DNA from 2 places in the Tolumonas auensis DSM 9187 genome. Region 2 is predicted to be linked to the other one. Evidence: riboswitches for the same ligand, from Rfam matches in the RefSeq annotation. Region 2 holds a riboswitch; the other holds the start of a gene.
The links. A riboswitch is a leader RNA that binds a small molecule or an ion and turns the genes downstream of it on or off. The one in region 2 is predicted to bind cobalamin.
Positions count from the first base shown of each region.

Region 1: linked by a shared signal. The riboswitch ahead of TOLA_RS08550 (cobyrinic acid a,c-diamide synthase CobB) and the one ahead of TOLA_RS01985 (TonB-dependent receptor domain-containing protein) in region 2 are both predicted to bind cobalamin.

Region 1 is NC_012691.1:1,845,744-1,850,172, forward strand. It holds gene TOLA_RS16665 (cobalt-precorrin-8 methylmutase) at 1-605, opposite strand, end outside; gene cbiB (adenosylcobinamide-phosphate synthase CbiB) at 609-1,568, opposite strand; gene TOLA_RS08550 (cobyrinic acid a,c-diamide synthase CobB) at 1,565-2,938, opposite strand; cobalamin riboswitch at 3,064-3,238, opposite strand; gene pocR (transcriptional regulator PocR) at 3,560-4,429, opposite strand, start outside.
Region 2 is NC_012691.1:426,222-430,650, forward strand. It holds gene TOLA_RS01975 (Hsp20/alpha crystallin family protein) at 1-277, shown strand, start outside; gene trmA (tRNA (uridine(54)-C5)-methyltransferase TrmA) at 334-1,437, opposite strand; cobalamin riboswitch at 1,583-1,776, shown strand; gene TOLA_RS01985 (TonB-dependent receptor domain-containing protein) at 1,830-3,683, shown strand; gene speA (biosynthetic arginine decarboxylase) at 3,762-4,429, opposite strand, start outside.

The DNA of each region.
Region 1 (4,429 bases), 1.4 Mb from region 2:
ATCGCGGCAGCAACATTACTGCCACCTTTTCGGCCTAATGCTGCAATGTAAGGCAGCTGACTTTCAGTCAGTGCCTGTTTGGATTCGGCGGCTCCGACAAAGCCGACCGGCACACCAACCACTGGACAGCGTTGTTCCGGTTGTTGCTGACAAATTTCGAGTAAACGGAATAAAGCCGTCGGCGCATTACCAAAGACGAATAATTTGGCACCGGGTGTTTGCATGGCGAGATCGACAGCAGCCATCGAGCGTGTAATACCATTTTCTTTGGCTACTTCAGCCACCGAAGGATGCGCGACATAACACTGAATATCACACCCCATCGCCTTGAGCTGGGTTTTGTTAATGCCCGATAACGCCATAGTCGTGTCGGTAAAAATCGTACAGCCCTGTTTCAGCGCGCTAATAATGGCATCGAGTGCATCGTGCGAGAACGTCAGAATATCCAGCCAGTCAAAATCAGCCGTGGTATGAATGGCACGCTTGATGATTTTTTCCTGCAATGGATCGGCAAACCGGTATTCCGGACGTTCTTCTGAAATGATCCCGGAAATAATTTCAAAGCTGTGCTGTTCGATCAGTTGCGGCTGTTTAATGTAATCCATGCGTTAAATACCTCGTTCAACAGCGTAATAAACGACAGAAAAGAACAGCAGTGCGATCAGAGACGCCACCATCATCAGTCGAATCGTTAATTTGATATCAGAGCGGGTAATGGCGCGGTGTTCATCGCCAATCCAGGGTTTTTCCACCAGTTCCCCGAAATAGACATTCGGACCACCAAGACGCACACCGAGTGCACCGGCGACCGTCGCCTCAGACCAGGCACAGTTCGGACTTTTATGCTGATAGCGATCCCGCCAGCCGATGCGCAGCGCCTGAACAACATTGAGTCGCAGAAATGCCGCTGCCAGCGTAAAGAACAGCCAGCTCAAACGGGCAGGAATAAAATTTGCCAGATCGTCGATGCGGGCAGACACACAGCCAATCGCGCGGTATTTATCGTTTTTGTAGCCGACCATCGAATCCAGGGTATTGATGGCTTTATACGCCATCGCCAGCGGGACACCGCCGATGAACAGATAAAACAGCGGTGCAATCACGCCATCGACGGTATTTTCCGCCACGGTTTCCACCACGGCGCGGGTGATTTGAGTTTCATTCAGCTGGGAGGTATCCCGTCCGACGATATAGGAAAGCTGACAGCGACTATCTTCAATCGAACCTGACTCCAGCGCCCGGTAAACATCCATTGCCGCATCACTCAGGCAACGACCCGCCAGAATGGTGTAAGCCAGCCAGAGCTCTGCAGCCCGGCCCAGCCAGACATTCACAGAACTTAACGATGTGATGACACCCCAAGTAACCAGCCAGGTAAGCCCCACCACCGACAGCCACAACACACCGCCGCCAACATACAGTGCCCGCTCACTACGGCATACCTTCCGGATCCCTTTTTGAACCAGCGAAATCCAGTTACCAATCCAGCGGATTGGATGTGGCCAGTTCTGCGGATCACCGATAATCAGATCGAGGATGAAGGCGACGCTATAAATCGCAAGAGTCATTTCACTGCCCTCGCAATTTCAAACCAGCGCAACAACATGGCCGGGTTTTGCAGAAAATGCACATGAAGGTAACTCGCCAGCGTGTTCCCGGATTGATAACCACCATACCAGTGGCTCATTTCCACCCCATCCCGCTCTTTAGAAAAACGAAATACCGTTGGCAGATCGGTGTGAAAATCGGAGTAATGAAATTCATGACCACGAATAACATCGCCAGTTTTCGCCAACAAAGTGGCTTGTTCTGCTCTGGCCTGGCAATAACCAAAGCGTTTGAGTGATGTCGTCATTCTGCTTTCACCGGGGAAGATGCCAGCCATCGGATAGGAATCGCCGGATGCCGTGGTTAATGACCCTCCCAGATACATCAAGCCACCACACTCGGCATAAATCGGCACACCACGCTGATGTGCCTGTTGCACGGAAGCCAGCATGGATGAATTCTGAGACAAGGTTGCGGCGTGAATTTCAGGGTAGCCGCCCCCGAGGTAAATCAGGTCACAAGCAGGAACCACTGCATCGCGTAACGGGCTAAAACGGACAATCTCTATCCCTGCCGCTTCGAGTAATTCGATATTGTCCTGATAATAAAAGTTGAACGCTTCGTCTTCCGCCAGTGCGAGTTTTAATCCGCTTCCGACACCAATCAGTGAATCCGGTGCTAACGACTCAGGTTTTTCCGGTAAATCAGGTATTTCTGCAATTTCAGCCAAACGATCCAGATCGATATGTTGTTCGATAGCATCGGCCAGTAGATCCCATTTCAGATCAAGCTCAGCCTGTTCATGTGCCGTCACCAATCCTAAATGCCGGGAAGGTAAATTGATTTCTTTAATGACGGGAACGCGGCCTAACACCGGAATATGGCAGTACAACTCAATCGCATCTTTTAGCATTGCGAAGTGCGAATCTGAATTGACGTTATTGAGGATCACACCTGCGATTTGAACGCTCGGTTCGAAGAGCTTAAACCCGAGAACTGTCGCAGCGGCAGAAGTAGAAACCGCTTTGCCATCGACAATCAAAATGACCGGACAACCCAACTGTCTGGCCATGCCTGCACTGCTGCAGTAAAGCGGATCAACACCAAAACCATCAAATAACCCCATCACCCCTTCGATGATGGCAATATCGGCTTTCGATGCGTGATAGTGAAAGAGTCGCGCAATCGCAGACTCCGGCAACATAAACGCATCCAGATTACGGGATGCAACACCCGTCACCTGCGTGTGCCAGCCGGTATCAATATAATCCGGCCCTACCTTAAATGGCTGAACGCGCAAACCCCGGCGGGCATAAGCACGCAACAAACCCAACGTTATCGTTGTTTTGCCACTACCACTGCTTGTTCCACCAATCAAAAACGCTTTCATACCATCCTGCTATACAAAAAAATCCCGGCTTGCCGGCCGGGAAGTATGGTTGTCATAAGCAGGTGTCACCGCTGTGTGAGCAACAGCGATGCATATGCTGACAACCCACTTCCCACCGAAGGAGTTGAAGCTGTTGTATCCGTGTCGGTCTTCTGGCTTAGCGTCATCCTTCTCTGCCCTTCCCAATCCAAGAGATCAGTGGTTATACAGAGTCGTCAGCATCACAGCAGCGGGGGCTGCGGAGGATTCACACCTCCTTCCCGGACGATAAATCGTCATACACGTCTACCGAAAATCTGGCTATTACATGATTAGTAACGGCGTCCTTTGAATATCATTGATAAACCGAGAGTTTATCCTGTTAAAAACACTATACCCTCAGCCAGATCAAAAAAATGGCTGTCTTTACCGTTAGAACAGTAAATTTTTGGCGAATTACAATAATTTATTGCGCTGTCATATGCCGGATCACCGTCATATCAGGCTTTACCGGTCATTTATCAGATTTCACTAAATATGAATTTCTGGCGATTTACTGCAATCTGAAAATGTTAAACAGCACACAAATGCCGTAAAAAAACCGGGTATTAAAACCCGGTCAATGAATCAAGAAACACGGTGTTAACTAGCGAGGCCATCACTCACTAATGTATCCCGGTACATTTGCGGAGTGACTTGAAACGTTTGCCGGAAAACCTTGCAAAAATAGCTGGTTTGAGAAAAACCCAGATTTTTCGCAATACTGGCTATCGACCAGTCGCTGTATTGCAGCATCTGTTTCGCATTATTCATCCGCTGCTGCGTTACATAGGCATTAAAACCGATGCCCAGCTGCTTTTTAAATAACTTGCTGAAATAGTAAGGGCTCAGATAGATATGAGCTGCGACATCCTCCAGCCGCAGATCTTCAGAGAAATGCGTATCAATATAACGCAGTGCCTTTTTTATCTTCGCATCATAGGCCGCAACCGGTTTTGACCTTTCCGGCTCCGATGATGCAGTATCATTGATCACAATAAAATTCAGGTGCTTTTTGATGCAATTGTCGACAATCAGTTTCAGCAGATCGGCCGATGCAATTATTTTAGAATAATCCACCAGGGGAATATTCTCGTATTCCTTCATCAGTTCATGGTCTGTTTGCCATTCCTGATCCACTTTCTGGATATTATCCATTGAAACGTCATTACTGACACGCACCTGCCCGCATAACACAAACCCCACCAGATGACCGGCAATCACCATAGGAATGGAAAAATCAGTCAGCCCGGCATGACAACGATAGATACAGGGCTTGTTGTCTTTCGATGCCTCCAGTCCGCCGCAGCGATCACTCATCTTGCAACGCAGGTAATGTTCCGGATCTTGCCGCATCTTCTGGCAAAACAACGTAAAGTTGAAACGTTCGGAGATCTCTTCACCGTGGATGTTAACAACAACAACAGCTAAACCCGTAGCGTGGGCAAAATCCAACGCTATTTTATTGATGAG
Region 2 (4,429 bases):
GCTCAAAGTCGAAATTCCGGAAATCCCACGTGAAGCCGTTAAGCTGCAAATTAACCACGGTATGCTGACGATTACCGGCGAACGCAAGATGGAAAAGAGCGATGAAAAACACCATCGCATCGAACGTTACTATGGTAGTTTCAGCCGCAGTTTCACGTTACCGGATGATGTTAAAGCGGAAAACATCAGTGCGAACTTCAGTAATGGCATGTTATATGTGCACATGATGAAGAGTACACCGACAGGTGATAAGCCACTTGAAATTGAAATTCACTAACCGGTGGAAAATGAGCGGCATGCAGGATTAACCGGCATGCCGTTTTGTTTTGTCTGTTATTTACGTACCAGCCAGACACCCGATTCCATATGATGGGTGAACGGGAACTGGTCGAACAGCGCACAACGGGCGATGTTGTGCGTCTGGCAGAGGGTTTTCAGGTTATCGCACAGCGTTTCCGGATTGCAGGAGATATAAAGGATCTGTTCATAAGCCTGGATCATGGCGACTGTGGCCGGATCCAGTCCGGCGCGTGGTGGATCCACCAGAATGGTGTTGCACTGATAGCTTTGCAGATCGATCCCTTTCAGGCGGTTAAATTCGCGTTCGCCATTCATGGCCTGCGTAAACTCTTCTGCTGACATCCGCAGGATCTGTACGTTATCGATCTTGTTTACCGCAATATTATGCTGTGCGGCATGCACTGACGGTTTGGCTATTTCAGTGGCCAGTACGCGGTTAAAGTTTTTCGCCAGCGCCAGCGAGAAGTTGCCGTTACCACAGTAAAGTTCCAGCAGATCACCCTGACAATCAGCGGTAACATCGGTAGCCCAGCCCAGCATCTGCTGATTCATTCCGGCATTGGGCTGGGTAAAACTGTTCTCTACTTGCATGTATTCAAGCGTGCGATCGCCGACTTGCAGCTGTTCCAGCACATATTCCCGTTCCAGCACGATTTTTTGTTTGTGCGCGCGTCCCACCACATCCACTTCACCGAATTCAGCGCGCAACGCCTGACGCAGTTCAGTTGCGGCAGGTTGCCATGCCTCGTTCAGCGTCTTGTGATAGAGCAGGCTGATCAGCGCTTCGCCACTCAGGGTGGTCAGAAAGTCGATCTGGAAGAGCTTATATTTCAGCGTGTGATTGCCCCGGATCAGCTCCAGCAGTCGCGGCATCAGGCGATTGATCAGCTGGCTGCCGGTCGGAAACTCATGCACGTAGTAACGCTGTTTGGTTTCGCTGTTGAACATGACGTAGTAAAGCTCATCAACGCCTTCATGCCAGATGCGGAATTCGGCACGCATACGGTAATGACTTGGTGCGGAGGCAAACACTTCCGGTTCAGGAGCCTGAAACGGGGCCAGCAATTGCGTCAGACGCTGCTGTTTTTCATGCAATTGTTGCTGGTAGAGGGCATCTGAATGGACTGCGTTTGTCATGTTGTACTCCGTCACTGCTGGAAGGCCGGAAATTGTATGCAGTTGTGCGAGGTTGTCCAGTTTTATGCTTAAGTTTTCGGCAACATGATAAGCGAGCTGGTGGGATGGAGGTGAAATCCCGCTATACAGCCTCTTATGTGCTCTCTATAATCCGCGACTCTCTGGCGCAATAACCTGCTTAAAAGGGAATCCGGTGTGAATCCGGAGCTGGCGCGCAGCGGTAATGGGGAACGAAAGCGAATGAGTGAAAACTCAGGCACTGCCATCCGGCGGGAAGCCGTCGCCGTAGGAATGAATCAGCCCCTGAGCCCGAAGACCTGCCAGAGCAAAATCTGAGTCATATCATCCGATATGGTAAACAGGGACCACTACGCGAACTAGGGATTGCCCAAATGTCAAAACGACTGACTGCCTCTGTGCTGTCGGCGCTGGCTATTGCTGCGCCAACACACGCCGAAGAATCCACCGGCCTGCCGATCACGGTAACGGCGACACGCTTTGCTGAACCCACTGCCTCTGTACTGGCGCCGGTAAACATTATTACCCGCAAAGATATCGAACAATTACATGCCCGCTCACTGGCCGATGTCGTGAAAACATTACCCGGTGTGGAAATGGTTTCCAATGGTGGTCGTGGACAGCAGGCATCTGTGATTGTCCGTGGCGCCACGTCAGCGGAAACGCTGGTCCTGATGGATGGCGTTCGCATCAACAGCGCCACCAATGGCGCTACCGATTTCAGTAGTATTCCATTAAATCAGGTTGAACGTGTTGAGTTTGTGCGTGGTGCGCGGGCATCAGTTTATGGTTCTGATGCAATTGGTGGTGTGATCAATATTATCACCCGCGGCACGGCAGGGCAGACCAAACATACGCTGAATGGCAGCGCCGGTTCCCGTGATTATCAGAATCTGAACGGCAGTACTTCCTTTGATATCAATCAGCAGCAACATCTGAAACTGGCTGCCGGTTATGAAACGGAAGATGGGTACAACGTTCATCCGGTGGAAGGTGTCAATGACGGTGATGAGCATGGTTTCCTGGGGCGTAATGCCATGCTGGATTACCAGAATCAGCTGACGGATGAAGTGAACGTGTATGGTGCAATGCACTGGACGCGCAACACGATGCAAAGTGACGGTTCCTATAGTTATGGGGATTACAGCCAGCATGAACGTGATGAGACCTGGGAAGAAAATACCCACTATCAGTTAGGCACTAAATACCAAAAAGATCGTTATCAGACGGAACTGAATACCAGTCTGATCAATAACGACATGTATTATTACCCGGATACGATTTCCCGTGATGAAGCGAGTTCAGTCTATAAAACCAGTCAGTATCAGCTGAGCTGGCTGAATAACTATCAGATCACGGATCCCTGGACTGTGGGCGCGGGTGTCGATTTACGCCGTGACGTACTGCACTCCGATTCACAATCTTCCGGCAGCGCATTTTTTGATGAAGATAAAAACCGTAATAACGTGAGTGTGTATGCGTTATCGCAATATCGCTGGGAACAGTGGCTGGGTGAACTGAGTGGCCGTACCGATGATAACCAGCAGTATGGCCGGCATAATACCTGGCAGGCGGGTCTGGGCTGGAACTTCCTGCCGGAATATCGTCTGAGCGCGCGCTATGGCACCGCCTTCCGGGCGCCAACCTTTAATGATCTGTATACCCCGTATTCGGTCTCGCCGGATTTGAAACCGGAAACCTCCAAAAACAGCGAAATTGCATTGGAAGGGACGACACAGGAAGTGTTATGGCGTGTGACTGCATACCGTAACGATCTTGAGGATATGATCGAATGGGCGCCGGACAGCAGTGGTTACTGGTATCCGGGTAACGTAGGCCGGGCACGGATCAAAGGCATTGAACTGGAAGCAGAATTTGCCACCGGTTGGTTAACGCATAAGCTCAGTGCGGATTTCAAAAATGCGCGTGATCTGGAAGACGGTACCGTACTGTCGCGCCGGGCAAAACGTAACTATAAGTGGACGGGCATGGCGAACTGGGACAAGTGGGATGCGTCGCTGACCGGTCAGTACCAGAGCGAACGTTATGACAGTTCCACCCGTTTAGCACCGTATGCGCTGTGGAATGCGGCTGCCGGTTATCATGTATTACCGCAACTGCGCATCGGTGGCCGGATCGATAATCTGTTCGATAAGGATTATGCCCTGGCTTCCGGTTATGCCACACCGGAACGCAGTTACTATGTCGATTTCAGCTACCAGTTGTAATCGCTGCTGCTGAGTGACCTGCAAATAAAAAGGGTTCGCTTTGTGGCGAACCCTTTTGTTTATGAGAGAGAGAAAAAGTTACTCGTCTTCGAGATAGGCGTAACCCTGCAGACCGGCTTCCAGTTCTTCCAGCAATGCTTTACGAGTTTCTTCACTAAGTGACGGGTGTGCGACCAGCTTCTGGTAATCACGACGGATCACTGACGTGTCGATATTGACGTAACGCAGCAGGTTATCCACGTTATCACCCTTGATGATATTGGTGATCACCGGTTCGCCGTTATCGTTCAGGCACACTTCCGCACTGTGGGTATCGCCGAACAGGTTATGCAGATCGCCGAGGATCTCCTGATAAGCGCCGACCAGGAAGAAGCCCATATAGTTGGTTTCATCGTTGCGCATTTCAGGCATTGGCAGCGAATTTTCGATACCCACACCATCGACATACTCTTTAATCATGCCATCCGAATCGCAGGTGATATCCATGATCACACCACGACGGGTTGGCTGCTGATCCAGACCACTCAGTGGCATGATCGGGAAGATCTGGTCAATCCCCCAGGCATCCGGCAGTGACTGGAACAGGGAGAAGTTAACAAAGCATTTGTCTGCCAGCTTCTCGTTCAGTTCATCCTGCAGATTACGATGCATGCGGTTAACCGGATCCAGCATTACCTTCAGTTTCAGGCAGAGATTCAGGTGCAGATCTTCTGCCCAGGCACGTTGGTGTAAGGACAACATGCCCA